Regions from separate parts of the Lacticaseibacillus paracasei subsp. paracasei genome, predicted to be linked through region 1. Evidence: predicted binding sites of a transcription regulator. Region 1 holds the regulator's gene; each other region holds the start of a gene.
What was found. Region 1 encodes LexA, which represses DNA repair genes until DNA is damaged. Its sites were predicted from a motif close to CNAACANNTGTTNG; they were not measured.
Positions count from the first base shown of each region.

Region 2: xerS (tyrosine recombinase XerS) is a predicted target of LexA. The motif match lies at 1,772-1,785, and genes of this name have one in related genera.
Region 3: dnaB (replicative DNA helicase) is a predicted target of LexA. The motif match lies at 8,566-8,579, and genes of this name have one in related genera.

Region 1 covers NZ_AP012541.1:695,821-706,834, reverse strand. The annotation lists gene LBPC_RS03410 (5-formyltetrahydrofolate cyclo-ligase) at 1-294, shown strand, start outside; gene LBPC_RS03405 (hypothetical protein) at 389-1,297, shown strand; gene LBPC_RS03395 (flavin reductase family protein) at 1,559-2,176, shown strand; gene LBPC_RS03390 (AEC family transporter) at 2,199-3,146, shown strand; gene LBPC_RS03385 (hypothetical protein) at 3,160-3,633, shown strand; gene lexA (transcriptional repressor LexA) at 3,762-4,388, opposite strand; gene LBPC_RS03375 (hypothetical protein) at 4,517-4,711, opposite strand; gene LBPC_RS03370 (AI-2E family transporter) at 5,215-6,381, shown strand; gene LBPC_RS03365 (hypothetical protein) at 6,374-6,853, shown strand; gene LBPC_RS03360 (hypothetical protein) at 6,991-7,353, opposite strand; gene LBPC_RS03355 (alcohol dehydrogenase catalytic domain-containing protein) at 7,607-8,629, shown strand; gene LBPC_RS03350 (hypothetical protein) at 8,690-8,989, opposite strand; gene LBPC_RS03345 (SemiSWEET family transporter) at 9,145-9,450, shown strand; gene LBPC_RS03340 (PadR family transcriptional regulator) at 9,611-9,949, shown strand; gene LBPC_RS03335 (permease prefix domain 1-containing protein) at 9,967-11,007, shown strand.
Region 2 covers NZ_AP012541.1:1,415,447-1,426,460, forward strand. The annotation lists gene LBPC_RS06970 (IS30 family transposase) at 1-830, shown strand, start outside; gene xerS (tyrosine recombinase XerS) at 1,797-2,909, shown strand; gene LBPC_RS06980 (hypothetical protein) at 3,016-3,369, shown strand; gene LBPC_RS06985 (FtsX-like permease family protein) at 3,437-5,428, opposite strand; gene LBPC_RS06990 (ABC transporter ATP-binding protein) at 5,425-6,195, opposite strand; gene LBPC_RS06995 (sensor histidine kinase) at 6,289-7,245, opposite strand; gene LBPC_RS07000 (response regulator transcription factor) at 7,242-7,934, opposite strand; gene LBPC_RS07005 (MFS transporter) at 8,093-9,295, shown strand; gene LBPC_RS07010 (GNAT family N-acetyltransferase) at 9,533-9,928, opposite strand; gene LBPC_RS07015 (GNAT family N-acetyltransferase) at 9,931-10,329, opposite strand; gene LBPC_RS07020 (nitroreductase family protein) at 10,550-11,014, opposite strand, start outside.
Region 3 covers NZ_AP012541.1:90,602-101,615, forward strand. The annotation lists gene LBPC_RS00450 (aspartate kinase) at 1-152, shown strand, start outside; gene dapF (diaminopimelate epimerase) at 154-1,161, shown strand; gene LBPC_RS00460 (aspartate-semialdehyde dehydrogenase) at 1,165-2,223, shown strand; gene LBPC_RS00465 (hypothetical protein) at 2,419-2,796, shown strand; gene LBPC_RS00470 (NUDIX domain-containing protein) at 3,084-3,497, shown strand; gene LBPC_RS00475 (DMT family transporter) at 3,490-4,356, shown strand; gene LBPC_RS00480 (phospholipase A2 family protein) at 4,779-5,366, shown strand; gene LBPC_RS00485 (hypothetical protein) at 5,453-5,752, shown strand; gene LBPC_RS00490 (DHH family phosphoesterase) at 6,064-8,070, shown strand; gene rplI (50S ribosomal protein L9) at 8,086-8,541, shown strand; gene dnaB (replicative DNA helicase) at 8,784-10,172, shown strand; gene LBPC_RS00505 (hypothetical protein) at 10,238-11,014, shown strand, end outside.

The DNA of each region.
Region 1 (11,014 bases):
AAAAACAAGCTGATCACCAGTGCTTTTGGTATCCCGGAGCCGCCTTATCAAGCCGATCAGATTCATGCCGCCCCTGATCTCATTTTGGTGCCTGGCATTGGCTTTTCGCTGGCTGACAAGTACCGCATCGGTTTCGGTGGCGGCTATTATGATCGCTTTCTGACAACTTATCGCGGCAACACGATCACACTGGTACCACCCGTGATGGCGTTTCCGCAAGTGGCTTGGCCTGTGGAGCCGTTTGATGTTCCAATTCAAACCTTGATTCTTGCTAATGGGGATGTCATTGTGTAACGGTTAGGTTAAGCATTTGGTAAAAGATTGCCTTTCTACTGGACATTCCTTATATTAAAATAAACCTTTTTCATCTTATTTCAGGAGGCACAATATGCGACGTGAACGTATTCGCAAGAATCGTCGAACGCTTTATCTCACGCTCACCGGTATTGGTGCCGCGGTTATTTTTGTAGCTGTTTTTATGTGGCTCGTTCTTCGCGGTGCTAAAGTTCAAGGACCGGTGACATCTTCCAGCAGCAGTGTTTCACCTTCAGTCACCGTCACACACCCATTTAACAGCGGTACTTATAAGGCTTCGGGCACGGTCATCGATCTAGACCGTGATCAACATGACTTAACCGTCTATGTTAAGCTGACAGATGACCAAACCTACACTCGCCTGCTCATTCTCGATCCTCATGGGCATCCATTTGTCGTCAACGACACCGGCAGTTTTAAGCGTAAAAATGGCAAACTAACATTGACATCCGAACACGCTAATGTTTATGAATATGCAAGTGCGACGACGTACAAGAACAATAAGCCGACTGCCGTTCGCCAGTATTCAGTCGATGGCGCGACCGGCACTGTTCGAAGCTACACCAAGACGCTCACATTCGAGTTGAACAACACGATTACGCTGAAAAACAAAACACCGCACAGTTATCGCTATGTTGAGACCAATTTGCCACTAAGCAAATCGAAGAAAAAGCTAACCAGTCTGGCTAAATTCAAAACCACGCAAGAAACAGCCAACGCACAGTCAAGCACTGTCAGCAGTGCACCGGTCATCGTTAGCCAACCAAGCGAGCCACCATCATCAGCGGCGCCAGCGCCTTCTGTTCAGCCGAGTGTGGAAAGTCAACAGAGCACGGTTGATAATAGCGGTAGCAATCATAATGGAAATAACAATAACGGTCAAAACGAGTCCCAAACTGACGGCAATTCGAACGCATCTAGTGAACAACCATCCCCGTCACCAGACAGCAGCTCGTCAGCTTCAAACAGTAATCCCAGTTAATTGATTCCCTTAAAAAATCTTACTGACACCCGATTTTTCAGGTGTCAGTTTTTATATGATCAATGACATCCTTGTGATGACTTTAAAAAACATGCCATGACTGACATCAATGATGCCAAATGATGGTTCCACTTTGACGCCGCCAACTGCCTGCGCTAAACTTGCAACCATAGTGGGAAAAATCAAGTTGATGACCACACCCAAATGCGACCCACTCAATTTAACGCACCTGCCGCGTTACCAACTTTCTGGAGGACCACGATGTTCAACCTTGCTGCCGCCGACTTATCCGCGCGTGATCAATATAAATTGCTGGCTGGCAGTATGATCCCGCGGCCAATCGCTTGGATTACCACGCAAAACACGACTGGCCTCATTAACCTAGCGCCTTTTTCATTTACGACCGGGATTTCAAACCAACTGCCACTGTTGTCAGTAGCAGTTTTACGTGATCGGGGTCAGGCAAAAGATACCGCTGCAAATCTATTGGCGCGCCACGAGGCCGTTGTTCACATCGTGAGTGCAGATCTCACGAAGGCCATGAATCAAACAGCTGCCCGCTTAGCACCTGATCAAAGCGAGTTGTCGTTGATTGACCTGCCGTTAGTTGCAAGTACGGACATTCAGGTGCCGGGGTTGCAGGCAGCGCGTGTTCGATTTGAAACCAAGCTTTATCAATACGTGCCGATTCGTAACGCTGATGGTGACATTTTGACTGATCTTTTCATTTTAGAAGTGCACCGATTCCATTTTGCCGATACGGTTCTTGATCCGACAACGCTTCACATTGATCCCACCGCTTTGGCGCCGATTGCCCGCCTCGCCGGGCCGACATACGCCGAGCTTGGACGCACCTTTACACTGCGGCGGCCAAAATAATTTTATAAAGGAGTGTCAGTATTTGACCGCATTTATTTCCAGTGTTTTTGGTGTTCTTGAAATTTTGATTCTAATCGCAATCGGCTATTTTCTGACAGCACGCGGGTGGTTTAATGACCATTCAAGTAAAATCATTGCCAAAGTTGTCACCCAAGTTGCTTTGCCAGCCTACATGATTGTCACGATCGCTTCAAAATTCACGGCGCCAATGTTGCTGCGACTCTTGCCAGATTTGTTTTTCCCAGTCCTTTCCATGATGATCCTATTTGCCCTATCATTTCTGGTTTGCTACTTATTGAAGGTGCCACATGCACGTAAGGGTACCTTTAAGTCAATGTTTTTTAACTCCAACACAGTTTTTATCGGCTTGCCTGTCAACTTAGCCTTATTTGGGCCAAGTAGTCTGCCATATGTGTTGGTCTACTACATGGCCAACACCACCATTTTTTGGACCATCGGCGTTTACCTTATTCAAGGTGACGGCCCGCGCCCAGCTAAATTTGATTTGAAAAAGGTACTTGGGAAAGTGTTCTCACCGCCGTTGCTCGGTTTTATGTTAGGGATTGTGCTTGTGCTTTTAAAAATCAAATTGCCGACTTTCTTGATGGCCGATCTGACTTATATCGGTGCCTTAACTGTTCCTGGCTCCATGTTCTTCATTGGCATCGCTTTGCATCAAGCAGGCTGGGGTAAATTAAGAATCAGCAAAGAAGCTTTGGGTATTTTCAGTGGCCGCTTCCTCTTTGCACCGTTACTCATGACGGCGCTTGTCGCCTTCGCCCCTGTCCCAACTTTGATGAAACAAATCTTTATTTTGCAATCTTGCATGCCGGTCATGACCAATGCGCCTGTTGTTGCCAAACTGTACGATGCGGATTCCGATTACGCTGCTATCATGGTCACCGAAACAACGCTGCTTTCGATGATCGTGATCCCAATCGTGATGACTTGCATCCAGTTCATTCACTAGGAGTTGCTGTCGAATGAAAAAGCGCTATCTGCTACTAGCAGCAATCTTGATCTTATCAGGCTGCTCACAAACTACCTCAACCCCCAAAAAGACAACATCATCATCGAGCGCAACATCACAATCGCACACGGTCAAAAAAACTGTTCCGAAAGCGACCTTAGGTACATTGGTTGGCCATGCGTTCGTCCAAACAAAAGATGCGACCAAAGCAATTCGAGTCACCTCATCCACCAGCGGCTACTATCTTGAAACATTAGCCAATCGAGATGGTGTCTTTGAAAGTACTGATAGTGGTATTTTTGCTGCTGATTTGACCCTCAAAGGCCGAATCTTCACCTTCACTGGTAAAGCGCAGCCGCAAGCCTCTGCTAATACGATACAATTTCAATTAACAAAAACCGGTAACTTAAAGCAGTTGCCCGATGGTCCCGTTTATAAAAAGGTGCCACAAGACGATCTCGATCGCCTCGCCCAACAAAACCAATAAAGTGTCTGAGCAAAAAGACATCAGCCGTGATCCTATATTTTGTGGGATCACAGCTGATGTCTCTTTTGTTGATGGTACATTTTAATTGGATTTAAGTTGCCAGCCTAGTCATTCACGACTTCAAATGGTTAAACTAATGCAGGCCGATATAAACTCACAACGATGCCAAGAATCGTTACATCCGGGAAGAACATATCATCCATACTGTCATTTTCAGGATGTAACCGAATGCCGTTCTTTTCTTTATAAAATCGCTTGACAGTGGCTTCATCTTCCTCAGTCATTGCAACAACAATCTGCCCATTCTCGGCGTCATTCTGCTTCTTGACAATAATCTGGTCACCATCTAAAATGCCGATTTTGATCATTGAATTACCTTGAACTCGCAACATGAATAATTCGTCAGCGGCATACGGAAGATCGTCTGGTACCGGAAAATAATCATCGATATTTTCGATGGCCGTAATCGGGACCCCTGCAGCAACTGTGCCGACGATCGGAATACCGTGATCCTGAACGCCAATGAAGTCACGTCCGGCTGAGGTCACTTCAAGCGTCCGCGGCTTCGCTGGATCCTTAGCAATAAGTCCCGCCGCCAACAATTTCTCCAAGTACGCTGCCACCGTGCTTGACGAACTTAGACCGACTGATTTGCCGATTTCGCGAACCGTGGGCGGGTACCCATGATCCTCGATTGCATCATAGATTGATTGTAAAATTTGTTTCCAACGTTTCTGACTTGCTTGTGTTGGCATCCGCTCACCGCCTCAGTTCTAATTGATTACACAAAGCATACCAAAGCGAACGAACGTTTGCAATGATTTTATGCCTAAATAGCAAAAAAGTCCACAGATAAAAAGCATCTGTGGACCTCATCCTTAAATTAATTATGCAATAATGGCATCTTATGCATCTGACGCCGATCACATCTGCTTTTGATGACCGCGTAGAAGAAACTCAAGAAAATATCAAGCGCGATTAACAAAATGCCGGCTGTCGCAAAGTTGCTGAATAACAGCAAGGTTGCCACGAGGGTCAGAGTAATTAATGTCCATTTTGCGCCCCGTAGGATTGTCATGTGGGGTCACTCCTCTCCGTATCGGATAAACCGACATATACTCACCGTTTTGGTTGTGACTCTAATCATACCCAATTTTTGAGTTTTGTAAAGCCTTTGTATACATAAAATTTACATTTGATGCCTTTATTTAGGGTTTTTAAAGATTTGTAACGATTATTCCATGTTGTTTGTAAATTTTATGTAATCTTTTTTAACATCAAATCAATCCGCTTTTAACACGGCTATCCTCGAAATATGACCATGAGTCGAGTATCATTAATGGTACAGAGCGTGAACAGGCACGTTTAGAAATCGGAGCATAAGTGGCCTCCAACCTAAATGGCCGGGCTTGGGTCATTTAGGTTGGAGGTTCCTTATGTGCAGGTTTCTGTGCCTGTGAACGCGTTTTAATGAGCGTAAACAGGCCCTGCCGCAAATCTGGCTAGTCGCTCTCATCGTTTGTTATTGTCATGAAGCTTATACATCCAACAGGTATCACAATTGTAGAGGAGGGTACCCCCTTGAAACATACCGACTCGTGGCTCTATCGCCGCTTTCTTAATAGCAAGTTTATGATCCTGCTAGTTGACTTGTTACTGGCATTGCTCGTGATTTTCGTTTTCACTAAAATTGCGTGGGTTTTCCAGCCAGTACTGGATTTTCTCGGGATTATCGCGCCACCGTTTATCTTTGCCGGCATTCTCTTCTACCTTACTGTCCCGATTATTAATCGATTAGAAAAATTCGGACTTCATCGTGGCTGGGCAATTGGCCTGTTATTCATTGTGCTGATCGGTTTGTTGGCGTGGGGATTGTTGCGTTTCATTCCGGCAGTAAGCAATCAAATTACCAGTATTGTCCATTCAGCGCCGCAAATCTTTGATGAAATTGGCAAATGGTTGGATAATCTGAATGACCAGCAGAATATTCTCTCACAGCATGATCTCAATGAGATTGCAGCAGAAGTGCAAAGTTTCTTCACTGGTAAACAAGGTGCCTTCGTAACCGGCACAATTTCTCAACTGCAGAACTTAATTGGCATTGTTGGTAATGTCGTCATCACCATTTCAACAGCGCCAATCATTCTTTTCTTCATGTTAAAAGACGGCGACAAATTTACGCCGATGGTACTTCATATCGTGCCAACTAAACTTCGCCGGTCAGTCAAGCAAATGTTGCATGAGATGAATGAAAAGGTCGGTTCTTATGTCCAAGGTCAAATCACCGTTGCCTTATGCGTTGCAGTGATGTTCATGGTCGGCTATTCAGTGATCGGTTTACGTTATGGCCTTATCTTCGGCTTATTGGCATGCCCACTGAATTTGATCCCATACTTTGGCTCAGCCTTGGCGATGATTCCGCCGCTCATCATGGGTGCCCTAACCTCCCCGCGAATGATTTTAGCTGTCATCATCGTCTTTTTCATTGAATGGCTCATCGAAACACAAGTCATCTCACCGCTTGTGATGGGGAGTAAACTTGAATTACATCCCATCACCATTGTCGTCGTGTTGTTAACAGCAGGTAATCTATTCGGCTTAGTCGGCGTTATTCTTGGCATTCCAGGATTCGCCGTGTTGAAGATCGTGGTCACCCGCTTCTTCAGTTGGTATCAACAGGTTTCCGGGCTCTATGAAGCCGAGCATGCCACAGATGACACGAAGCAAAAAGGAGTTCCTCATGAATAATTTTAATGTTTTTCTGATCGGCCTTGACGTCATCCTGATGGCGCTTGCCGGTTACTATCTTTATTGGCAAAGTAAAATTCAAGTTGCTTCACGTTACGCTGTCACCCAGCTGATGTGGGCAGTTTTCCTAGGCTTTTGGTTTATGACCACTCGGGTCAACAATTTGCCTTACATTGTCTTCATCTCAATCTTTTTGGTTTTGTCGATCATGGCTGGTACCGGTGGATTGGCGCCAACGCGCTTAATCGCGAATGGTATTCTGGCGCGCGTTATTCCTTACGCGAACATGTCCAGCATCACGTTGACGCCGGTTAGTTTGCCTAATGGTCAGGAATGGGTTGTTGCCGTTTTCGCTCTTAGCAAACGGCGCATGGTTCGCCTGACTTTCCAAGCAAGTCTTCAAAACTTTATGACGGAACTCACGAAAGTTTTGCCAAAAACAGTGCCTGTGACTGTCCAACGCATGAACTAGCGGCGCAATAACAAATAGCGTTTGCCACAAGTTGTTACCATCAGCAAGTATCGACAAAAAACTCCCTGAAAATTTTCAGGGAGTTTTCATTTACTTTCACTAGGCTTATACCCTATTCATCTGACTCTTTTAGCAACTTACTCATCGATTTTTCTAATGGCCAGCAATGCGACAATCGCCAGAGCGACCCCTGCTCCTGCCACCAACATCTGCCATGGTGCCGTGGTATCTAAGAAGAAATAATCAATCAGGGTCAACATCAATGCCGCAAAAAGTAGATCGACCCAGAATCGGCGCCAGCGCGTGGTCGCTGCCGTGTCTAAAATCAGGACAATGCCAATCAATGCTGACAAAACAAGTCCAAAAGAAATCGTGGCAATCGTGCCAATGGTATCTGTTGGCCGCATCGTATACCAGGCAAAGAGCGCAAATCCTACTGCTGCCAACAGCAAGACAATGACAACACCGATCAATTCGCGCTTAGTACCAAGTTTTTTCACTATGCAGCCTCCTTAAATGTGATCTTCGACTTAGAAACACTGCCGCGTCACACGCTGTCTTCATCATGGTAACCGGTAGTATGACAATCAATGGTTCATAACCTGCAGATTCATCAACCGCCAACTGTGCCAACACCATACTGTTCCTTGCAATATCTTGCACATTTTACCAAAAAAAAACCGGAACTTCCAACTATTCGTGGAAAAAGGTTACAATCACAGTAGGTCTTTATTTACAGAAAGGGCGATTTCGATGACACAAAATCTTGCAATTGGCTTTACAGAAGGGTTGCCAATCACGGCACCCAACAGTCTTCAACAGTTCACGCTGCCAATGCCGCAGCCCCAGTCAGGCGAAGTGATCGTGGCTGTTGCCGGGGTCTCCGTCAATCCTGTTGATACGAAACGCCGACAAGTTGCTGGAAAGCATCAAACACCGCAAATTCAAGGCTATGATGCAGTCGGGACGATTACACAGATCGGTGCCAATGTCACCGGCTTCAAGCCTGGTGATCGCGTCATCTATGCTGGAACAACACACCGTCCCGGCAGTAATCAGCAATATCAGGCAGTTGATGCCCGCTTACTCGCTGCCGCGCCAGCTGATGCCCCAGATGCCGATCTTGCTGCGCTGCCACTTGTCGGTTTAACCGCATGGGAATTACTCTTCGAAAAAATGGGCTTTATCCCCGAATTCAACGCTAATAAAGGACAACACTTGTTAGTCATCAACGGTGCTGGCGGCGTTGGCTCCATGCTTTGTCAATTAGCTCGTTGGAGCGGTTTAACCGTCCTAGCAACTAGCAGTCCAAAAAATCATCCTTGGCTGCTTGATCACGGCGTTGCAACACCACTGGATTACCATCAGGATTTGATTGCCCAAGTCCAACATGCCGGCTTGCAAACAGTCGACGGTATCGCGTTGCTTTATCAACCAGAACCTTACTTGGCAGCAGCCAGTCAACTGATTCGTGCCTTTGGCCACATAGGCTGTATTGTTGGCCCACAAACTGGTTTGGATTTGGCCGTTGTTAAAGATAAGGCTGCCAGTTTTGATTATGAGTACATGTTTGCCAAAACCGACTTTGATTATCATGTGGCTTCTCAAGGTGCTATTCTGAGCCGTCTAGTCTCACTCTATCAGGACCATCAAATCAAGGCATCAGTGACCAAGCATTTTGACACCATCTCGGTTGACACCCTTAAGACTGCGACCGCTCTAGTTGAAGGTGGCCATGAAGTGGGCAAGGTTGTTTTGACTGGCCCGTTTGCTTAATACCACTCACGACCATCAAACAAAGCTAAACTGCCGATAACCATCACAAGCAGTTTAGCTTTATTTGCGGAAACCTAAGGCGTGCTGTAAGGCGATCTTGGCACCTTCAGAGTTCAGCTGACCCGGATCATAAATGATCGTGCCGTTACCCATGTAATAGTGAAATTGCTGTAACACGGTACGATTGGTCACCGTGCGCAAGCGCAACTCATCATTAACAGCATCAAGAAGTTGTTCGCTCCATGTTTTGCTCATCATTTCCGGAATATCCCGCTCAGTGACGTAACCCTTATCCATAATCGCATCCGCACCTTCTTGCTTTTGAGTTCGCGTCACGGTGTTCTCCGATTGTTCTGCCATCGTAATCCTCCTTAATCTGCTTGTTTTCAGAAAATTTTTAGAGCCGCTTATCCGCGGTCTGTCGCCTTCTTGATTCTATCACACCCAGACACATGCCTTGGGTTTAGACTAATTTAGTGTTATGGTTATTTTTATCCAAAAAGGAGGCGTTATGAATGCGCGTTGACACCGGAAAGTATCCTGAAGGGGTTGACCCCGTTCGAGTGAAACGACTCAAGTTATTGAGTAAAGTCGCGACATTCACCTGTATTTTAATGTATGTTTCTTATATTCCCGAAATCATCGCCAACTTCTCCGGGAATCCGGTTAATCCGATTCAACCACTGGTTGCGATGATCAATGCCACTTTGTGGACCTTCTATGGTTGGACTAAAACATACAAAGACTGGCCGATTATCATCTCAAATATGCCCGGTATTCTGTTCGGGCTGGTGACTTTCATCACAGTTTTCATCCACTAATAAGCCGCTATTCGACAACACCTTCATCTTAGATGAGGGTGTTTTTTACTTTACCTGATAGAGTAATCGTGCTAGTATTACTTCAACAGATGCAGTACTGATGTAAAGCACTCTGAAATGTGCTTTGCATCAGTCCATAACGATAGAGGGAGGTCATGCTGTGATTAGCAGTGACGCCATGCGTGGGTATAATGATGCGCTCATTCTTGCGATTTTACAGCAAGGCGATTCCTACGGCTATAAAATTGGCAAAGAAATTCGTGAGCGCACAGATGGTCAATACCTCATTCGAGAAACAACCCTTTACGCCGTCTTTAACCGACTTAGCAAAAATGGCTACATCGATGATTACCCAGGGGATGTCACCAATGGCAAGCCCCGCACTTATTATCGCATTACCCCAAGCGGCCGTAATTTTCTTGCTGTTAAAGCAGCCGAATGGGAACGTGTCAAAACCGTTGTCGATCCATTCTTAAAACAGCCGCTAACGAATCTTTAACCTTGGAGGAATCGCCCATGGATACCATCACCACCTACCTAGATAGTCTTTTTGCTTCCTTACCTGATAATGACAAAACCCGACAAGCCAAAGCCGATATGCTCGCTAACATGCGTGATTATTACCGTGATTTGTTGCGCGAAGGTAAAAGCGAAGAAGCCGCTATTGGTGCTGTCATCAGCGCATTTGGCTCAATTGACGAGCTACGGGCTGATCTGGGAATGCCAGCACAAGCAACGGCGACAACAACACAGGCGGACCCCACCGATGCTGAGGAAGAAGCCGATGAAGATGCGATTACTGAAACCGAACTTCGCAGCTTCTGGCACATGGCTGATCAGTTTGCCACCCAAATTGCCCTTGGTGTTTTGCTTTGCGCCGTCAGTATCGCCTTGCCTGCCTACACAGGCGGGGGCCGCTGGGAAGGATTCGGTGGGATTGGCATGTTTCTGCTTGCTGCACTTGCAGTTGGTCTGTTCATCTGGGGCGGCACCGTCTTCAGCCAGCAAAAAAAGCAGCTTAATGACCGGCCGATCACAGCCAGTGCCAAACAGCTAGTCAACAAGACCACCGGGGAATACACCCGGCAATTTGCCGCTGGGTTGATTGCCGGTATTATGATCTGCATCGGCTCTCTCATCCCACCCATCATTTCTGCCTACATTCCTGGTTTTATCAGTGAAAATGCTGGCGGAGCGCTATTTCTAGCAATTGCTGGCCTAGGCAGCTACCTGATCATTTATGTCTCCATCAATTATTCTCAGCTAAAACGTTATGCTTACGCGACAACTGCGGCAAACTCAACTGCTTGGTACCATGGTACTGATGACGATGCCGCTAATTATTGGGAACAGCCACACAAGCATCATCAGAACACCCGAGCACGCCAAGATATAGCACTTTTTCACCAAGTCTATTGGCCGACCGTGCTTATCATCTATCTTCTTGTCAGCTTTCTACTCCACGGATGGGCATACTCTTGGCTCATTTTCATCATTGGCGGTGTCATGCAAAACATCATTACTGCCGTCATCGCACGCCGGGACTATTCAGAATAAAGCGTTT
Region 2 (11,014 bases), 720 kb from region 1:
GTCACTCGCATCAAGTCTATCTTGCGGAAACTGCCCAAGCCATGCACGACCGTAAACGCGATAGAACCGGTCACTACGCCTTTCTTAAGACCGGCCGTGCGTTCTTCAAGGCTCTCGCCAGGGAGCTTACTCGTAAGCCGCGCGTACACAGCGTTGATAGCTTCGTACACTTCTATCGCGACCAGGGCAAGGCTTGCCCTTCAACGACAACTGTCTATCGCTACATCGACGCCGGGCTGCTTGAGCTAGACAACATGACACTTCCCAAGAAGCTCCGACGCCGCATCAAAGGCTATAAGAACGCCCACAAGCGCAAGAATAAGAAGATATACGGCGACTCAATCGAGTTGCGTCCTGCGGCCGTGAATGACCGCACAGGCGTGGGACATTGGGAAGGCGACTTGGTCAAAGGTATTCGCTTAGCTGATGAGCCAGCATTAATGACGCTCACAGAACGGTACAGCCGGACTGAGATCATCGTCAAGATTCCTGACTATCATGCGGGCACCTGCCTTAAAGCCTTGCAGGACACGATCGACGACTACGGGGCCAAGGAATTTGAGAGTATCACTTTTGACAATGGTTCCGAGTTTGCCAAGTTATCAGAGATTGTTGGAACCCAGATTTACTTCGCACATCCGTACTCGCCTTGGGAGCGTGGCACAAACGAGAACGCCAATGGACTGCTTAGGGAATTCTTCCCGAAAGGGAAGTCTCTCAGAGCAATTACCCTGGTTGAAATTCAAGCAGTCCAATCCGCACTGAACCATCGTCCCAGACGTATTCTGAACTATCTTCGCCCATGCGATTACTACCGATGCATGGCGTAACAGCCTAGACCACTATCAAGAATTCGTTATCATCGTTGCACTTGACTTGAAAATTGAGGTCGGGAATTCAACTTGATAGTTGTTCGTCGCAAGTGACTTAACGAAAAAAACTCAAGCAAAAAATATCCAATGATTTATCCAAAGATTGTAGAAGCTTTTAAAGACTTGGCTGCAAGCAGCGGTTCAAAAAATGAGGCGACTATCAGGTGCTGTATGAAATTGCGAATCAAATAATCGCCAACGTAAATATTGCGAGAATGGCACGATGCCGTCTCTTCAAACACTACTTCGCATAATATATATTATGTAAACTAGAATATAAATAATTGGCTTTGCCACTTGATCTGCGAATCTGGGTGTCCCCTCTTTCAGATGGCTGTCAAAAATTTGTGGTCCGGACATGATGTTGGTGGTGGCGATTGAACTTTTTACCAAGGCAATCAATTATGACTTGGGTTGTTGCGTTTGCGCTGAGTTGCATGCATTTGTTTGATTGAAAATGTCATGCCAGCCAAAACCAGAAAAGTGCATATCAATTCAAGCTTCATGATGTTGTGAGATTCTCGTCAGTTAGCCGGCTTCGAGTTGCTTGATGATTTTTTGAGTTGTGTAGTTTGAAATTGACTCAACAACAATTGAGGGTCACGTAACATTCAGCAAATTTATTTTGATGACCAATGGCCAAAATAAGTTTGCTGAATGATTGACCGAAGTGAACTCATTTAATAGCCGAATTCATGCCAGAATTATGCCAGCTTAAATTTGTGTGACCAACAGGTGTTTGCTGACATCTTTGCTCACCTTTGGATAAAGCTAAAACTTTATTCAATTCTGCTTCACATGGCAGAACAATGGCTGAACTAGCACCACCGTTCATTTTTCATCAACACTAGCCCTCGCCAAGGACAGTTGTTTTCGCGTATACTAACATTATCTAAAAGAAAACATACGTTCGAGGTGAAATCTGTGTCGACACAAAATTATTCGAAATTAATTCATACAATGCTACCTGCCCTGCCGGATTACATTCAGGACTATTATCAGAGTCAAAAAGCGATCCCGATCGCCGATTCGACGCTGTATCAGTATTTACATTTTTATCAAGAGTTTCTGAACTGGCTGATTAACAGTGGTGTGACGGTCGCTTCCTCACCGCAAACCGTCCCGCTGACCGTGTTAGAACATTTGTCGTTGCGTGATGCCCAGGCATTTATGGCGTATTTGCTTGAACGGCCTTCCAAGACGCACCACAACAAGCGAATGACGCGTCGCAGTGTCGCTTTGCGCTTAGTCGGGATCAAGGCGCTTTATCGATTTTTGACGGAGGAAAGTGAACCCCATGCAGATGGCGAACCTTATTTCTATCGGAATGTCTGGAACAAGGTAAAACTTAAAACCCATACTGAAACTGCGAGTTACCGAAACCACAAGCTACAGGAAATGCTGTTTGTGGACGGTGAAGATGCTAAGTTTTTACAGTGGTTGGATCAAAGTTATGCGCAACAACTGCCAGCCAAGCCGCGGCGCTATTTTGAGGCGACAAAAGTGCGCAACTTGGCCATGATTGCCTTACTGTTTGGCTCAGGGGTTCGTGTCAGCGAATTGGTGAATATGAATCTGGAAGATTTGAACATGGATCGGCATACGGTCCAAGTTGTTCGCAAAGGTAACTTTCAGGATCGCGTCAATTTTGCAGACTGGATTGATCCGTATGTTCAGGCTTACTTAACGCAGCGAGCGGCTATTATCGGTTATCAAAAGCCGACTTCTCCCCTGTTTGTGACAGTTGTCGGCCAAAAAATCAATCGGATTCGCCAAAATACAATCGAAGCCTTTTTCAAGCGCTATACAACCGATTATGGTCGGCCATCAACACCACATAAGGCCCGGCACACTTTGGGAACCAATATTTATACGGTCACCAAGGATGTACAGCAGGTTGCGGATCAGCTTGGGCAGACGACCACAAGCGCAACAGATCTGTATATCAATCTCAGTGATAAAAGCGGTAAAGAAGCCTTGCGTGAGGTTTCTGAAACGGCCGCAAAAGCAACCGATCGCGGGCATGAACAAGCTTAATTGACGAGAGATGGTTACTGAAGTTGATCATCGAGTCTTTTGAAAGCTTATTTCGCCAGACCAGCCTATAATCGAGTCAGATCGAAACGGGAAGGTGGGATTGATTGTGTTAGATGTTAAAGATTCAGTGAACCGATTAGCATGGACTACGGAGCATCATTTCCTGCATATTCAGGCCCGACATGATTTTATGCGGGCATGGGCAGTTCAATTTGAGATGGCGTATACGGACTTTCGAGTGATTCAGATGGCGCTGCAACTTGGCGGCGAACAATATCATGATTTGCTAAAGCGGTTTGTGGCCGCCTATGAAGCGGTGTATGCCTATGAGTATGCCTTTGCTGCTGGCGGGTTGGCTGGTTTTGACGAGCAGTTTGCCGATAAAATGGCGGACTATCAAACAGCTGAGCAAACGCTGTTGAAGATCATTGATGAAATCAAGGCATTGCAGCCGGCTTAATTGCTGGCATCAACGAAAAAAGCGTCGAGCGACAGTATTTTTACTGGCGTTTCGACGCTTTTTTTAGTTAGCTGCGACTGGTGGCTTGGCGACGCGAGACGATGCGATAGTACACGTTACCGGTGAGCTTGTACATGAGGACATAGATGATCGCGAAGATACCAAGTGTGATGAGTGAGACAGTCAGGAAGAACTGCCAATTCGGTAAGCCAAACAATATCATGATGCGTTGAATGAATGGCAATGCAAATCCGACATGAATCCCTGCCACGAGTAATGGCAGATAAAACAGCATTAGTAACTGGCTGTTGATGGTTGCGCGCACTTCTCGCAAGCTTAAGCCGACGCGTTGTAAGATTGTGTAGCGGCGGGCATCGGCATAGCCTTCAGATAACTGTTTATAATACAAGATCAATAAGGTTGCCAAAATGAAGGTGACGCCGAAAATGATGCCGAGGAAAAGAAAGCTGCCCATGATACTCATGGTCTCATCGTAATTCACCGCTTTCGATTGAACTGAGGCCGATTCAGCGATACGACTCTTGACCACCGCTTCATAGAGCTTAAGCTGATTGGCATGGCTTCCTTGCAACATCACATCTTGACTTGTGGTGATATCAGCTTGCGCCTCAGCCGCGTTTTGATAGCGTGCATTTCTCAGATGCTGCATGGCGTCGATCATTTGCTTCTCTTCAGGAAAGGCAATAAAAAGATTGGGGATAAAAGTCGCTTGTGCATTTGGAAAGCTACCTGCACGTTTTCCGATCCTGTAAGTCTTTTGACCAATGCGAATGGTCTTGCTAGGAAAATTTTTGGATGTATAGATCAACACTTCCCCTGACTTAACGCGGGCATGATGCCCGGTAAAACGGTTGTAGCTCTCAATGATCATCAATTGCACCGAGCGCGCATTGCCCATACTGAACGGACCATTGACATTGGCCTGCGATTCAAGACGATTGCCATCAAGTAAAGCCATCGTACTGGAAGGTCCAACAAAAGTGTGTTGCGACTTGATGATGACATGATTTGCGCTGGCCATCCGTGCCACCTTGCCGGGTGCAGTGGTGTCGTTTGCCTTGAGAACATATGACAAATCAACCGGCGTATTCGTATTGACGACTTCATTGATACCGAAGAACAACGTGGCCGTGCTGGCGAGCGTAATTAAGGTCATCGTCACCAAAATGGCAATAGATGCAAGGCCAGCACCGTTTTGTTGCATACGATAGAGTAAATTAGCTACATTGATAAAATGCTTGGGTTTGTAATAGTAATTTTTGCGGTTTCGCAACCATTTTAAGACGAAGACCGATCCGGCGGTGAACAGTCCATAAGTGCCGCAGATGACTAAGATCACGGCAACAAAAAACATACTCATTGCTTGTAGTGGATTAGTTGTCGTGACCGCGATATAGTAGCCGGCAATTAAGGCAATAAGGCTAACAATTAGCGTCACCCACTTTGCCTTGGGCTCCCGCTCACCTGCTCGTTGTGCTCGCACGATTTCGATTGGCCGTTTGCGAATGAGCCAAAGTTCATCAACTAACAGCAAAACAATGAATAAGCCAATGGTAATGATCCCGGCGATACTGAAGGCTTGCTGGCTTAACCCAAAGTCAAGATTGTGGTCAACTTTGAGCATTTTGGCGAGCGCAAGGTAGCTGATGCGGGAAAGTACGGTACCGAGAATACCACCGAACAGTAAAGTGGTTAGTAACAGCAGCAGCTTCTCCACTGCCATCATTTTGCCGAGTTCACCTTTGCCAAACCCGATGATGTTGTAAAGTCCTAACTGACGAATACGCTGTTTGCGCAGAAAATTGTTTGCGTAGATGGCGAGAATCACAGAGATAATCACGATGACATCTGTGCCGAACATGAACAGTGACTTGCCAGCGGCTGCCCCCAGCTTTTTAAACAAGACATCACTACTGGCGTAAGCATTCAGCATGATTAGGTTGACGGCCATCAGGAAGCTAGTGGTGGTGACAAACGGAACAAACAGGCGGCGATCGGCTTTCAAGTTACTTGCAGCGAGCTTAAAGTAGAATTTCATTGTCCATCGCCTGCCTTTGTCAGCATGGCGGTCATCGTCTCGCTGATACGGGTTAGAAAGGCTGGTTGATCGAGATCCCCACGATAAAGTTGATGAAAAATTTGACCGTCGCGAATAAATAATACTCGTCGGCTGTGACTGGCCGCCACAGCACTGTGCGTTACCATGAGGATCGTTTGCCGGTTTTCGGCATTCACATCTGTGAGCAGATCAAGCAGTTCTGTAGAAGTTTTGGAATCCAAGGCGCCAGTGGGTTCATCAGCCAACAAAATTTCTGGCTCGGTGATCATCGCGCGTGCTGCCGCCACGCGCTGTTGCTGGCCGCCGGAAAGCTCGTAAGGATATTTTTTCAGCAAGGCATCAATGCCTAGTCGTGGTGCGAGCTTAGTTAGCCGATTTCTCATGATTTCGAGAGGGTTTTTGGCAAGGACTAATGGGAGAAAGATGTTGTCTTGAACATTGAAGGTGTCAAGCAAGTCGAAATCCTGAAAGATGAAACCGAGGTGTTCTCGACGAAACTTAGCCCGGGCACCTTCCTTGACGTTGCTCAGATCCTGTCCGTTTAGACTAATATCGCCGCCGGTTGGATCGTCCAGCGTTGCAATCAGATTTAGCAAGGTGCTTTTACCAGAACCTGATTCACCCATAATTGCCACAAATTCACCGGCTTCAACAGTGAAACTGATGTTCGTCAAGGCACGCACCGGCTGAGCCCCGCGACTGGTATAAGTTTTTTCGATATTTTTTAATTTAAGTAATGTTGACATGTGATCGTCCCCTTTCATTTATTAGCTTAGCGGGGATGATGCCCCATGCCTACTTACAGTGACTCGTAGTTGCTTACAAGCTGGTAAGGTAGCTTACTCCACTTGCCACCGCGTTTGGGGAAAATGAATGGCAAATGTGCTGCCTTGCCCAATTTCTGAGGTGACAGTTAGCGTCAGGCCAAGCTTTTCAGCGATTTGTTTGCTCAAAAATAGCCCCAACCCGCTAGCTTTCTGATTTGCGCGGCCGTTGTAGCCGGAATAACCTTGTTCAAAAATCCGCGGTAAATCTTCGGCCAAAATCCCGATACCAGTGTCGGCCACCATGACAGCATCGCCTTTGGCATAAATCTTGATTGAACCGTGCGGGGTATATTTAATGGCATTGGTTAGCAATTGTTCAAAAATAAAATGCAGCCATTGACTGTCACTAATAACAGTTGGCAATGGCCCCACAGTCACGGTCAGGTCCTTGGCGATAAACAGCTTCGCCAAGTCACGAACGGTCTCATTGACTAACGGTTTGAGTGGCAGTTCAGTTAAAACAAGATCGGTATTTAATGTTGTCAGCTTCAGATAGTTCAACATGACCGCAAGATACCGATCGATTTTGCTGATTTCAAGTCGGGCATCTTTGGCGTTAACAGGTTCGACTTGCAATAGAAGATCTAACGCGGTCAGCGGCGTTTTGATTTGATGTGTCCATAGCTGCAGCGTGTCGAGCGTTTCTTGTTCTTGTTCGTGGGCAGTATCTCTGGTTGTGCGCAGCTTTTGCGTCAGCGTTTGGATTTTTTGATAATAAGCCAGGCTTAATGGATCAGTGATCTGCACAGGATCAATTGGGTGATCGTCTTGCAGTTGCTGCCATTCACGGCGAAAACGCCAATAATCAATGCTCACAATCACTGCCAGTGGCGCTGTCGCAAAAAACCACATATTCAGGACAATCTCAAAGGAGTTGGCCAACAACCAGCTTGCCAAAAAACCTGTTGCCAGTAAGGTCGCTAGCAATAACCAAATTGCCCAACGCGAGCGGCAATAAGCTTTCATCATGGCTTTGTCCCCTCACTTGCCAACCGGTACCCTTTACCCTTCACTGTTTCGATTAGTTGCGCCAAACCAATTGAAGTGACTTTCTTGCGCAGACGGTTCATGTTCACAGCTAAGGCATTGCGATCAATGAAATCGTCGCCTTCCCACAGCTTTTCGATCATCGCTTCGCGCGACACCACCTCACCGTCAGCGCTGAACAAAAGACTCAGCAATTTTGTCTCAGTCGGTGTCAGAGCAACAACCTGCTTAGCCGTTTTTAGCTGATTATCGGTCGGCACGAGCGTAAAGGCGCCGTGCGATAAATTGGTGTCGATTTGCTGATATTGATAAGTGCGCCGCAGCATCCCTTGAATTTTCGCCAGCAACACCGGCAATTCAATCGGCTTAGCCAGAAAGTCATCGGCTCCTAAGTTCATCGCCATGACAAGGTTCATATCATCCCCAGAACTTGTTAAAAAGATGACAGGTACCTTACTATGTTTGCGTAACTCACTTAGCCAGTGAAAGCCATTAAAATATGGCAGACTGATGTCCATGATGACTAAGTCTGGTGCCGCCGCTGAGATTTCCGCGTCAACTTGGTCAAACTTGGTGACCGTGCTGACGGCAAACGCCCAGCGATTTAAGTAATCACTAATCGTTTTGGCAATCACCGCGTCATCTTCGACAATAAAAATTTTCTGTGCCATCTCGTATACATCCCCTTGGGTATCTTCAACTTGTTTTGTGAGTCAGAAACTGCCATTCAAATGTGCTAATAGTTCGTCTGGCCTAGATCATAGGTTTTTACATCACTTTGATTTACACTAAGGACAGTTTCTATTCTAACTGATTTCGGGTGTTGAGAGTGTCACATAAAAATCTAGGTTGGCAAGCGCAAACAGCAGCGTTTCTTCTCAGTCAAAATTTATTTGTTTTTGGCAGTTCGACCGTGTTCTATGCTGTGTTGTGGGATATTGCGCTAAAAACGTCGTCAGGGGCATGGATGACCTATGTCTCGCTGGCGACCGCGTTGCCAGCGATTTTAATCTCGCTCACGGCTGGCGTGTTGGCCGATCGCTATAATCGTAAAATGTTAATTGTGCTCTCGGCGGCTGTTGTCACCTTACTGACATTATTAGTTGCGTCTATCTTTGCTTTTATGACGCAAGATCTTTGGCTGCTGCTCGTGATTGCTGTGATTCGTAGTTTTGGCAACGGTTTAGAAAATCCCGCAGCGAATGCCTTGTTGCCACAACTGGTCCCTGCCAAGCATCTCACGCGGGTAAATGGTTACAATCAAATCCTGATGGCGGCCATGCTCGTGATGTCGCCGCTGTTGGCTGGTTATATTTTAAGTGACCTTGGGATTTTTTGGATTTTTGTGGTAGACGCCTTATCTGCCGCGTTGGCCATCCTGTTTTTGAGTGTGGTGCACGTACCAACACCGAGTGCCAGTCATGATCGAGCAGCCAAACGCGCCGATGGGATTCTCGCCGGGTTGCAATATGTCAGACGAACACCGATTTTGCTGGCCTTCATGCTATTTACTGGGTTGGCGTTTATCCTCGTTGCCCCTTCATCACAATTATCAACATTGTATGTTAATCGGACATTTGGATCAGAAGTTTGGCATTTGACGTTTAATGAGTGGTTTTGGACCATTGGCGCGGGACTTGGCGGCCTTTATATCGCCCGTCACAAACATTTTCGCGATCAACTTGGCTTGATTGCCATCGGGTTTGCCGGCAGTGGTCTTGCCTTTGCCGAGATGGGACTGCCGCAATCCTTTAGTTTCTATTTACTGTTTATGTTTGTTTCCGGAATTTTTTACCCACTGATTCAAGCCGGTCAAACCATTTATCTTCAGGAAAATGTCCCTGCTGATAAGTTAGGTCGTGTATTTTCGCTTTGGGCCATCCTATCGACAGGAATTTATCCATTAGCGATGTTGGTCTACGGACCACTGGCAGATCAGGTGCCAATTGGCCGCATTTTTGTGGTCACTGGCTTGTTGCTCATTGGTGTTGCTTACTGGTTCTGGCACCGGCTGCGTAAGCTTTCGTGGTAAGCCATTCTGTTCTTTAGTTGCCGCTAGCAGCGCTAATGGGCCAAAATTCAAAACAAGATCGGCGCCAAACGTCGACATTTTTAGCTATATCTGGCCTACGACGGCTCTGCCTTGCCATGACGATCCTTAAGTCCTATTAGATTATAGACAAGAAAAAAAGAATGATTTTCCTAAAAACGGCCAATCATTCTTTTTTATATGGTCGCTGTCCGTGATGGCACATCCTCAGTCGGCCGATTAATACCGGCGTTGAACCTTAAACCCAGTTGGCACCGGCTCAAAGCCGACTTTTGGATAAAAAGTCATGGCACTAGGCGCTGATAACAGCATGATCGAGACATTTGGCCCCTGCATTGTCCGTAATTGGAGAAGTAACTTGGTGGCAATGCCTTGATGTTGATAATCCTTCGTTACAGCTAATTCTGACACAAATGTACAATAGGAGCGATCTGACACGCCGCGTAAAACGCCGATTGACTGTTCATCGTCCCACGCTGTTAATAAAACGTTGGCATTATTGAGCATGCGTTGCATGCGGCCGCGATCCTCAGTCGGTCGGTTGATGCCCGATGCTGTTAGGACATGAATGAATTGGTCAGCGGTAATGGCGTGATTAGTTGCAATTTTAATCATGGTTATCCCTCCCTGCCAATTCGAAACATGTTATCGGCTTTTAGCAATCCGATGCGTTCATAGAAGCCGATCGCCGAATCTGCTGCCTTCAATGACAGCGTGACGCGCGGACCGATATAAGCTTGCAAAGTTGTCATGAGCTGACGTCCAAGGTGATGACCTTCATAGGCAGGCAAAATTAAAAGATCACTTAGGTAACAGCAATATTCAAAATCCGTCAGACACCGCGCAAAGCCAATCAACTTTGCGCCATCCCACATGCTCAAAACAAGGGGTGTTTCGTCAATCATCGTCTGCAAGCGGGTCGGATCGTTGATCGGTTTATTGAAATGTGTTTGCTGATACAAATCATGGACCTGTTGAACACTTAACGGTGCATTAATTTTAATGGTATAGGGCAATCAACCCAACTCCTTTTTGTGAAAACTCGTTTCGCTGTGGCATTTCTCAAACTAAAAAGCAATGACTAGCGTTGACGATACCAAAAAGGCCGCGTAAACAAGCGGCCTTTTTGGTGACCTTGGCAACGTCCAGCAAAGTAGTTTGTGATGACGCCCGCACCCACTTGATGCTGAAATCGTTGACGGCGATCATCTTTGAGTTGCGCAATGTTGTAGCACTTTATTTGAAAACAGTGATTTTGCTTGCTGGGATCCGATACAGTGAGTCCGGTGCACTCTTTGGTTTGCCAACAGCAATCAGCAATGTCGGCAAGAAATGATTCGGATCCAAATCAAGTGCCGGAATAATTTTTTCGTGATCGAAACCTGTCATGGCACCTGTTTCATAGCCATAGGCGCGGGCAGCCAACATGAACGACATTGCCGCAAGACTACTGTTTTGGATAATAAATTCGCGTAATGCTTGTTGGTTTTCTTTAAAGGTGGCAACAAGATTTTCAATCATTGGTTTTTGATGCTCAATCGCCCGATCAGTCAATAAACCAGCCGCTTCCGCCCGTTTGAAGAGATCCTCCTCAAATGGTCCCAAGTCGGTTTCGCCACCAATAAGTACCACAGCGGACGCGGATAAAATTTCCGGTGCATTGGTGCCAGCAACTGCGGCGATTTTTTCTTTGGCTGCATT
Region 3 (11,014 bases), 610 kb from region 1:
CAACCGCCGGCGTTCATGTCTCAATGATTAATGAGGGGGCCTCTCAGATTTCTCTGATGCTGGGAACCTCACGTGAGTCGGCCAATCGCGCTGTTAAAACGATCTACAATGCTTTTTTTATACCGATTAATCAACGTTTGGAGGTGCACTAACATGGTGACTTTGCAAAAGGTTCATGGTTCCGAAAATAGTTTCTTTCTTTTCGATGAAACGCAGTTAACTCAGCCGTTGACAAACACCCAATTAGCAACCGTGACCCAACAGCTAACGAACGCTGAAACAGGGTTGCTTGGCGGTGCGGACGGGGTCTTGGCCGTCACGGCGGCGCCGGGAACGGCTGGCAAAATGACGGTGGTCAACACTGATGGTAGTTTTGCTAAATTGTGTGGTAACGGTCTGCGCACGGTTGCCCGTTATCTGAGTGAAAAAACTGGGCAAGCGACATTCAAGGTGCACACGGATTTTGCTGATCTTGCCGTTGCTCGTCAGCCGCAACTGGCAGAAGGCGTACCGGCCTACTCAGTGGAAATTTCGCCGGTTAGTTTTGCGCCTCAGGACTTGCCGTTTGCCAATCTTGGCGTTGACCGAATTGTGGATACTGTTTTGCCAGCGATTCATCCGAGCTTGAAATTCACCGCCATTGCTGTGCCCAACCCGCACCTAATTGCTTTCGTCTCACCTGAGGAATTAGCCGGTCCCGATCTTGAGCGGATTGGCAAGATGCTGAATGCAAAAAATCCGTATTTTCCGGAAGGGGTCAACGTGACTTTTGCCGAAATCTTAGATAAGGATACCTTATTTGCCCGGACGTATGAGCGAGGAGTCGGGTTCACCAATGCATGTGGCACAGGCATGTCAGCAACGACCTTGGCTTTTATTTTGACGCATCCAGAGGAAGCTGCTTTTGATCGGGTCAATACCGTGTATAATCCAGGAGGAATGGTCAAAACAATTGTCCATCATGACGGCGAGCGTTACTGGATTGAATTGATCGGGAATGCAACGGTCACGGCGACGATTACCTTGCCAGACACGGCGTTACTCGCAGGCGACTGGCAACAAGCCAAGATTAAAGCGACTGGCGAACAGGCTGAGTATGAACGCTTTATTGACGCACTGCCGCATCGGAAGTTAGCAAACACATTGACAGAAGGAGTTTAGATCATGAGTGGTTATCACGTAGCAGTTGTTGGGGCAACTGGAGCTGTTGGCACCCGAATGTTAAAAATGGTGGCAGAAAGTAAACTGCCGATTGCGTCTGTCTTGGCACTTGCCAGCAAGCGCTCAGAAGGAAAGCAAGTCCCTTACCGTGATGGGACGCTGACCGTCCATGAGACGACCGATGATTCATTCAAGGGCATTGATATCGCCTTATTTTCTGCTGGCGGTTCAGTTTCCAAGCGATTTGCACCAGCCGCGGTTAAAGCCGGGGCGATCGTGGTTGATAATACGAGTGCTTTTCGAATGGAACCAGAAATTCCGCTGGTTGTCCCAGAAGTGAATCCGGAAGCGTTGCGGCAACACAGTGGGATCATTGCAAATCCAAACTGTTCGACGATTCAAATGGTCACTGCGCTTGAACCGATTCGAAAAGCTTTTGGTCTTAAACAAGTGGTCGTTTCGACCTATCAGGCTGTTTCTGGCGCTGGGCAATCAGCTGTGAATGAATTGCTTGATGAAACTCGCGCTGCATTGGACGACAAACCGCTTGACCCGCAGATTTTACCAACGGCAGGTGACAAGAAACATTATCCGATCGCCTTCAATGCCTTGCCGCAGATCGATGTTTTCGAACCAGACGGCTATAGCCATGAAGAATGGAAAATGATCCACGAAACTAAGAAAATCATGGCTGGGGATATGAACAGCGATGCCATCAAAGTGACCGCAACCTGTGTTCGAATTCCGGTGCCGATTGCCCACTCTGAAGAAGTGTACTTCGAAGTCGAAGACGACAAGGCAACTGCCGATGATATTCGCGAGGCATTGGCGCATGCTCCCGGTGTCGTTGTTCAAGACGACCCAAGCAAACAAGTGTATCCGCAAGCGATGAACGCTGTTGGCAGCAAAGATGTTTTCGTTGGCCGCATTCGGCCAGATGCCGAAAACCCACGATTCTTCCATATGTGGAATGTTTCCGACAATCTATTGAAAGGCGCTGCTTGGAATTCCATGCAGATTGCTGAAACGATGGATGCCATGGGTCTCATTCAACCTAAGTAAATCATTCGGTGAAAAAGCCGGTATCATCATTGTTCAGGAGGTTCTGAACAACGACGATGCCAGCTTTTTTGTTGCTTTGAGATTATCCAAAAATAACGCCCACATTTATTGCGAGAAGCTTAAGGTTGGTACGCAAAGATTGACCGTCCAGATTAAATAACTATAATAGTTAAAAAACAAAGGAGCAGTTGTCAAATGAAAAAGCATCGTTTTGTCATCGCACTGGTGGGTCTGTCACTCTTTGCCGCCAGCAGTACGATTGCGGCTGATATGACGCAGGCGAATATGGATCAACACAGTGTGACCTACACGATCAAAGGCGACGGGTTAGTCATCTTCGACAAAACTCGAACCTATCGAACAAAATCAACCGCTGCTGCCTATAAAGGAACTTTCGCCGCCGATGCACCAACGGCCAGCTTTGAAAAGGTCGGGACACTGGCTAACCACAAGGACTATCGCGTTACCCGCAAAATCAAAGTAAAAGCTAAGATGCAAGGCGCTGCTGCACAGACCTTTTTCTATGTGAATGGACATGGCTGGGTTAAGGGCAGTGACTTGACGCGGGAGTGATTTGTTTTAAAATCAATACCTTCATCTAATTTAAATAACCGTGATGAATCTTTTATATGAAAAAGGTTCATCACGGCTTTTTATTTCCTTATCAGATGTATGAATATATTTATGGTAATAATAGTTGACGTAGCACTAGCAGGCACTATACAATCAAAGCTCTCTTGATGGACTAGTCTCATCACCTCATACGTGAGTGAGGCTTCTAAGCTAGAGATGACGCATCATAGTTTTATCTACTTCTAGAGGATGTTTGAAATGCGAGATAAGCAAAGGGGGGGTATCCTGTGGTAAAGGTTCATTTTGGTCTCACTCATAAAAAAGTTGATTCAGTTCTAATCATTCAATTCTTTAACGCCGGTATTATCTGGGTTCATAACTCAAAGCGCCGTTGGGAATTGACTGGTGGCAAGTTAGAACCGGGCGAGACGATGGTGCAAGCAGCTGTCCGCGAATCGTATGAAGAATCAGGTGCTGTTGTTCAGGCCAGTGCGATTGTGCCATTGGGCTACTATGTTTTACCTACTGGACACACAACAGCAGTGGTTAGTGCTAAAGTTGAACGTTTGCAAGCTATTCCTGCGTCCTCTGAGATTGATGATCGGCAAGTATGGTTTAAGCCTGTCCCGGATGCTGAGCGTTCTTTTCATGATGATATTTACGCCCAGATTTTTCAACATATTGGGTGGCCAGATGAGTAGCCGCCAACACGGGTTTCTGCTGAATATTTTATCGGTAGCCGTGATGGCTGTGACACCGGTCATGAACAAGTTCTCGATGATCACGCTCTCGCCATTAGCTGCAAGTTTCTACAATGCGCTTGTATCATTGATCCTGACTTTGGTCACGATCGCCTTTACCAAAACAAAATTAGTTTGGATTAAGCAGCCGATTATTTGGACGTTGGGTTTGACGAATTGTTTAGGCATATTTTTGCAATATATGAGCCTTTTCTTCCTTGATCCGGTCAGCGTCGGGTTGGTCGGCAGGTTTTACATTGTCTTTGCGATATTGCTTTCAGTGCTTCTGCTACGTGAACGATTTGATCGAAAAGAGATTGTTCCGATCGTCTTATGTATGATTGGCACAGCTTTGGTATCTGACTTTTCCGGCGATGTTAATAACATACTGGGTCTGGCTTGTGCGCTTGGCTACACGTTTAGCTTTGCCCTGACCAACACCTTAGCCAAAAAAGCTCTTATCAACATAGACGAGAAGATACTACTCTTATATAACCAAGGCACCGCCGTCGTCATTCTAGGCGGTTTTTTATTCGGAAGCGGACAATTATCCCTCGCGCCGAACCTTGGCATAGGTGCGGTCGCCATCTCAGCCTTCTGCTCTGGTTTTTTGGGACTGCTACTCTTTTATCGCGGCCTGAAGTTGATTTCATTTCGCGATGCTAATCTTATTCGGGCATTGAATCCTATTTTTGTCTTAGTGTATTCATTGCCGTTCTTCACAATTCAAATGACGCCAGCGTTTCTGCTTGGCGGTTTCTGTATCATTCTTTCGATTGTTTGGATGTCGTTGCCGATGAAGAAGGTTGGCGTTGATTGAGACGAATGTTTCTTATAGGTTCAGCGAAAGTATAAATGGCATACAAAATAGATTTATTAAAGTATGGCGCAAGAATGCTTTCTTTTTATTGTTCAATAAATCATTTCTTTGTTGATGCGAAAACTGAAACAAAAAGTTGCTGCATATATTCGCTAATAACAGGTGCTATTGCCAAGAGCTGAAGTTGCTTGGTAGTGGCGCTTGTTTTCCTTTTAGGATAGAGATAAATATTTTAGAACCATCAAAATCACTTGGCTGATAACCATCTCAAAATATATCGATATAACAGCATTGCCCATATTATGATATCTTATAGATAATAAAATGCTTCGTTTTTAGTAGACTCTTATGTATAATAATTGGTGTAAACACTCGCTTGTGGGTGTTGGCAATGATAAAGTCAGAAAACATTGGAGGGAAATATGAAATTTTCTAGACGTTCAAAAAGGTTTGTTATAGTCAGAAGAAGTGCCGCAGTCGTTTTTGCCCTGATCAGTATGACACTATTTTTTCAATTTAGTAGTGGGGTTGAGGTCCACGCAACGACTAAGACTGAGTTTAATGACACTGAAATCAACAGAGAAACAAGTGAACAATTAAAAATGATCGATCCGTACTTAAAGAATGTTGATGGTATCACAAGTTTTGACTATGATGCTGCCATGCATGACAATGTTGATCCCGTTGTCCTAAAAATTGGCGCAGAAATAAATAAATGGGCTCGCAGTCTTAAAAATGATGGTCCAGAAAAAGGCATGCTGCTCTCAATGGCTAGGTTTAATTTGTTGGTGTATGGAAATTATTGCGGTAAAGGCAACAACGGCAAAGCGCCGATTGATTATCTTGATGGTGCATGCCAAGCACATGATACATGTTATGCGTGGGGCGGGAACAATGAAAAGTGTAATCAGGAATTTCGTCAACGCTTATTGACAATTATGCAGAAGACATCGCTTTTTGATTACAAGCACATTGTTGCCGTTGCGGCATATAAGTTGTTTGGTGGTTGAAAATCAATCATGAATAAGGGTTAGAAGAAGGCTTTCGTTTTATCTAAAGGGATCTGCCAAAGGCGCTTTTAATGGAGAACTGAAAAATGAAGACTAAAGCGAAAATGGTCATTGGTAATGGCGGTATCTTGACTGTTATATTTGCCTTAATGACCATCATAACTTTCTCTGGGAAAAAGAACTTCGTTGGAATCGAGCTTGGCACTGGGTTTATTGGGCTATTAGTGATTGCCTTGCTGATTATCTGCTGGCAAATTTACCTTTTATTAGAAAAGTCCGCCCTTGGCTGGAGCTTTAACATTATCCTCGGTAGTTACACATTGGTTGTTGGAGTAGCCATTTTTTTCATTGCCTCATTTTTCATTGGCTTTGCGCTATTTCCGTGATTTTCCCACCTAGGAATAACGGTGAAGGGCCTGGGCTATAATGCGACGTTACCAAACAGACTAGTGAGAATGATTTGCCATGTTTAGGCAAATCATTCTTTTTATGTTTCCATAAATAGTCTGGTTAAGTTTAAAGATTGTGGCGTATGGCATGGCAAGCCACTTCATAGACCGGCCTTGTTGCCACTATTTTGTAAACGTGATGCTATCAAGCAAGGGCTAGGTCACTCGCAGAATCTAATTGCACAGTATGGTAGAATAGCTAAAGAAATCCTTAAGTATCTGCGCTAAGTGAAAGCGAGTTTTTCTATATGAAGAAATTGTTTGAGCGGATTCGTATGCCGGAGTTTCTTGAAGACATGCGAATGCGATATGCAGCTATTGCGATGGTCGTGCTGGCGGTGATCGGTATTCTGATGGGAGCACTGATCCGTCCGTGGTTGGCTTTGTTGATGCTGCTGATTTTGATTAGTCTAGTGGCCACGATTTTTTATGCCCTAGAAACCATTGCCAAGAATACCAATCAGTATATTTCGGACCTCAGTTATCGGATCAAGCGCGGCGAACAAGAAGCGCTGATCAAAATGCCGATTGGGATCCTGATTTATGACGAGAATCTCAATATTGAATGGACGAACCCATTCCTGCAGAAGTATTTTGGCGACACTGACGTTCTTGGTCAGCCGTTGGAACATGTTGATGCGGAATTGGCGGAGTTGATTCGCAGCAACGAGAACACCAATGAAACGAAAATGGTGACTTGGGGCCAGCATCAGTTTGAGATTATCGTGCAAAAGAGTATCGGGGTTGTCTATCTGATGGACGTGACTCGATATGCTGAAATTGAAGAGCGGGCAGAAGACGAGAAGATCGCCATTGGCCAGATCTTCATTGATAACTATGACGAGATCACACAAACCATGGATGATCAGGTCATTACTAATTTAAATAGTTACGTCACGAATCAGCTGACGGATTGGGCCAATCAATTTGGCATGTTCTTGAAGCGGATTGACAACGATCGCTTTTTCCTGCTGGCTTATGCCAAGTCGCTGAAGGATGTTGAACGTGACAAGTTCAAGATTCTAGATGTGATTCGGGAAGAAACCTCGAAACAGAATTATCCATTGACGCTGTCGCTGGGGATCGCATATGGCGATGAAGACTTGGCTCAGTTGGCGGTGACTTCGCAGAGTAACTTGGATCTGGCGCTTGGTCGTGGCGGCGATCAGGTGGTGGTCCGCGCCAAAGGCCACGAAGCCCGTTTCTATGGCGGCAAGACGAATCCAATGGAAAAGCGGACGCGTGTGCGGGCGCGCATGGTTGCGCAGGCCTTGCAAGAATTGTTTAAGCAGACGGACAAGGTCTTTGTTGTCGGCCATAAGCGGCCGGATATGGATGCAGTTGGCGCCTCGATGGGGATTCGCCGGATTGCGCAGATGAATGGCAAAGAGTGTTACATTGTGATTGACCCTGACCATCTGCACTCCGATGTTGAACGCCTCATGGGCCAAGTGGGTCAAGATCCTGAAGTTGCTAATGCCATTGTGACGCCGGAAGCAGCGCTGTCGCAAGCGACGGATCAGAGCCTGCTGATCTTGGTCGATCACAGCAAGCCGTCGATCTCAGCGGCGCCTGACTTGTACAAACGGTTGGCGGCAAGAACGGTTATCATCGATCACCATCGACGCGGCGAAGAATTTCCGGACAACCCGATGCTGGTTTATATCGAACCGTACGCCAGCTCCACTTGTGAGCTGATTGCGGAGATGTTTGAATACCAGCCAACAAATGTGCCAAGTCTTGATAAGCTTGAGGCAACGGCGATGCTGGCAGGGATCACGGTGGATACCAAGTCCTTCAGCCTACGCACCGGCACGCGGACGTTTGATGCTGCCAGCTATCTGCGTTCCATGGGCGCTGATGGCATGTTGGCTCAGAACCTGTTAAAGGAAAATATCGACAGCTTCATCCAACGGAATCATTTGATCGATACAATTGAAATGATTGCGCCAAATATGGCACTATGTACTGGGGAAGAGGATAAGCGTTATGACCCAGTGATTGCAGCACAAGCGGCTGATACGATGTTGTCACTCAATGGCGTTGATGCCAGTTTTGTCATCACAAAACGCCCAAGCGGTGATGTCGGCATTTCCGCCCGCTCGACTGGGGATGTCAACGTGCAGGTCATCATGGAAGCCATGGGCGGCGGCGGTCACTTGAGTAACGCAGCCACCCAGATTAAGGGCAAAACGATCGCCGAAGTTCGGACTGATCTGCTTGCTCAGATCAAGAAAGCAGACGAAGACGCATAGAAAGCAGGGATTTTGATGAAAGTCATCTTTACACAAGACGTTCGTGGCAAGGGCAATCGCGGTCAGGTGAAAGAAGTACCTGATGGCTATGCTGAAAACTTTTTAATTCGCAAGGGGCTGGCTAAAGCAGCGACACCGCAGGCTATGAGTGCTTTGCGCGGCCAGCAGCGGCTTGAAGAGAAGAAGGAAGCTGAAAAGAAAACCGAGGCTGAGGCCATGAAGGCTAAGATCGAAGACGACAAAACCGTTGTTCAGATCCAAAGCAAAGCCGGTGAAGATTCCCGGTTGTTCGGTTCGATTCCTAGCAAGCAGATCGCGCAGGCTTTGGATAAGCAATATCAGATCAAAGTTGATAAACGTAAGATCGATCTGAAGCAGCCTATCCGTTCACTGGGTTTCACTAATGTCACGGTTAATTTATTCCCTGGCATTGATGCCCGCATTCGGGTACACGTGATTGAACAAAAATAAGAATAGTTATTCTGCCAGAAGACGCGACCAGATGATCGCGTCTTTTTGTCCATCTGGTCCAAATTAGTGGGTTGTGGACTGAGTCAATCACCGGTGAGAACAGCAGTGACCATTGCTTTTCGTTAAATTGTTTGTGTGGCTCGACTGTATGCGGTGATGCTTGTCTTGACTGCGGGTTTAACGTAGACTGTTAGGGATAAGCGACAAAAAATTTTTGACGATCAATCTGAAGGAGGACGCGCATGGATAATCAATTAATTGACCAGCAGCCGCCGCATAGTGACGAAGCAGAACGTGCCGTCCTTGGCGGCATTTTTCTAAATGCTGACACATTGCCGGATGCACAAGAGTATGTCACGGCGGATGACTTCTATAAGAAAGCACACAGGCTGTTGTTCCAAGCTATGACCGATCTACAGGATAACGGCACAGCGATTGATACGGTTACGGTGTCGGATTATCTGGACAATCATAACAACCTCGACGATATTGGCGGGGTTGGTTATATTACAGATTTGGTTGCGGCGACGCCTATTGCCAGTAACGTGGTATACTACGCCAAAATCGTGCAGCAGAAGAGCACGTTACGCAAACTGATTAGTACGGCGCAAAACATTGCCAGTCGCAGCTATACGGAACAAGACGATGTTGAAGGGCTAGTTGAAGACGCCGAGCGCCAGATTATGGATGTCTCGGAGAACCGCAATCAGGCCGGCTTCAAACAGATCAAAGATGTGCTGAATCAGGCTATGGCGCAGATTGATCAGTTGTATCAAAATGATCAGGCAATCACCGGGTTGCCAACCGGTTTCCGTGATTTGGACAAAATCACGACGGGGCTGCATGAGGACGAAATGATTATTTTAGCGGCGCGGCCTGCTGTCGGGAAAACCGCATTTGCTTTGAACATTGCCCAAAATGTTGGGACGAAAACAGACAAAAGTGTCGCCATTTTCAGTTTGGAAATGGGCGCTGAACAGCTGGTAAACCGGATGTTGTGTTCAGAAGGTAGTATTGATGCTAATCACCTGCGAACTGGTCAGCTGAATGAAGAAGAATGGCAAAACTTGATTATCGCCATGGGTAGCTTGAGCAAGGCGAAGATCTATATGGATGACACGCCAGGCATCAGAATGGCGGAGATTCGCGCGAAGTGTCGGCGGCTAGCGCGTGAGCAAGGTGATTTAGGGCTGATTATCATTGATTATTTGCAGTTGATTGAAGGTTCTGGCCAAGAAAACCGCCAACAGGAAGTCAGCGCTGTTTCCCGGCAGCTGAAAAAACTGGCGAAGGAATTGCATGTACCCGTGATTGCGTTGTCCCAGCTGAGTCGTGGCGTTGAACAGCGACAGGATAAGCGGCCGGTGTTGAGCGATATTCGTGAATCCGGTTCGATCGAACAGGATGCCGATATTGTGGCTTTCCTGTATCGTGATGACTATTACCGCGATGCAGAAGGCGATGAGGATGACGACGATCAAGGCGGCAATGATGACGGGGATGATAATGTTGGTGAAGTTGAAGTCATCATTGAGAAAAACCGTTCAGGCCCGCGTGGTACCGTCAAGTTGTTGTTTGTGAAGTCGTATAACAAGTTTACGAATATTGCCTATAATGGTCCGGATCAATAAACCATTAGCAAGAAAGATTAGAAAGTTATTTTTAGATTTAAGCGCAAGAAAGTGAGGGATGCCGCATGGATGCCATTTTGATGAGTTTAATGACAGCACTCAATGAACACCTGCTGATCAATGTGTATCAGCGCGATACCGACGATTTTTACACCGGATACGTACAGGTGTTAGGTCATGATGCGGTTGTTCTGGGAACCTACAATGATTCAGGGATTGCCGATGGATGTGCCTTGATCGCATTTTCTGCGATTGATCAGGTTGAATTTGCCGGGGATGATCTCGATAGCATGAATTTTCGAATTAACTTGGCACAGGCCCAGCATTTTTTGACGCTGCAAGGCCAAGAAAAGCCATTGCAGTTCGATGCAACACAGAACTTGATTCAGCAACTGGCGACGCAGGCTAAGGCGAATGGTCAAATGGTCATGGTCGTGGTGGCCGATGATGATGCCTATCTTGAAGGGCAGGTAACAGCTGTGGCTGAGGATCGCTTTAGTATGGCGATCTTCAACAAATTCAACTACACCGATGTGCGCGCCTTGCAGGTTGATTTCTCGGATATTTTAGTCATGGAATTCCATGGCCTTGATCTCAAACTGGAAACGGAACTGGTCCGGCAACGTGATCATCTAAAGCACGTGGCCACCAAGCTGTACCAAAATGACGGTCAACTGGCTGGCGTGTTTCAGAATGCCTTGGCGAACAATCGCTTGATTTCAGTCGTACCCAAGGGACCGGAAGACCAGTTCTTTGTGGGTCGCGTCAAAGCGGTCAACGACCGGGTTGTGGTGTTGAGTCTTAAAGACATGGCCGGCCAGTTTGGTGGCTACATTTTACTG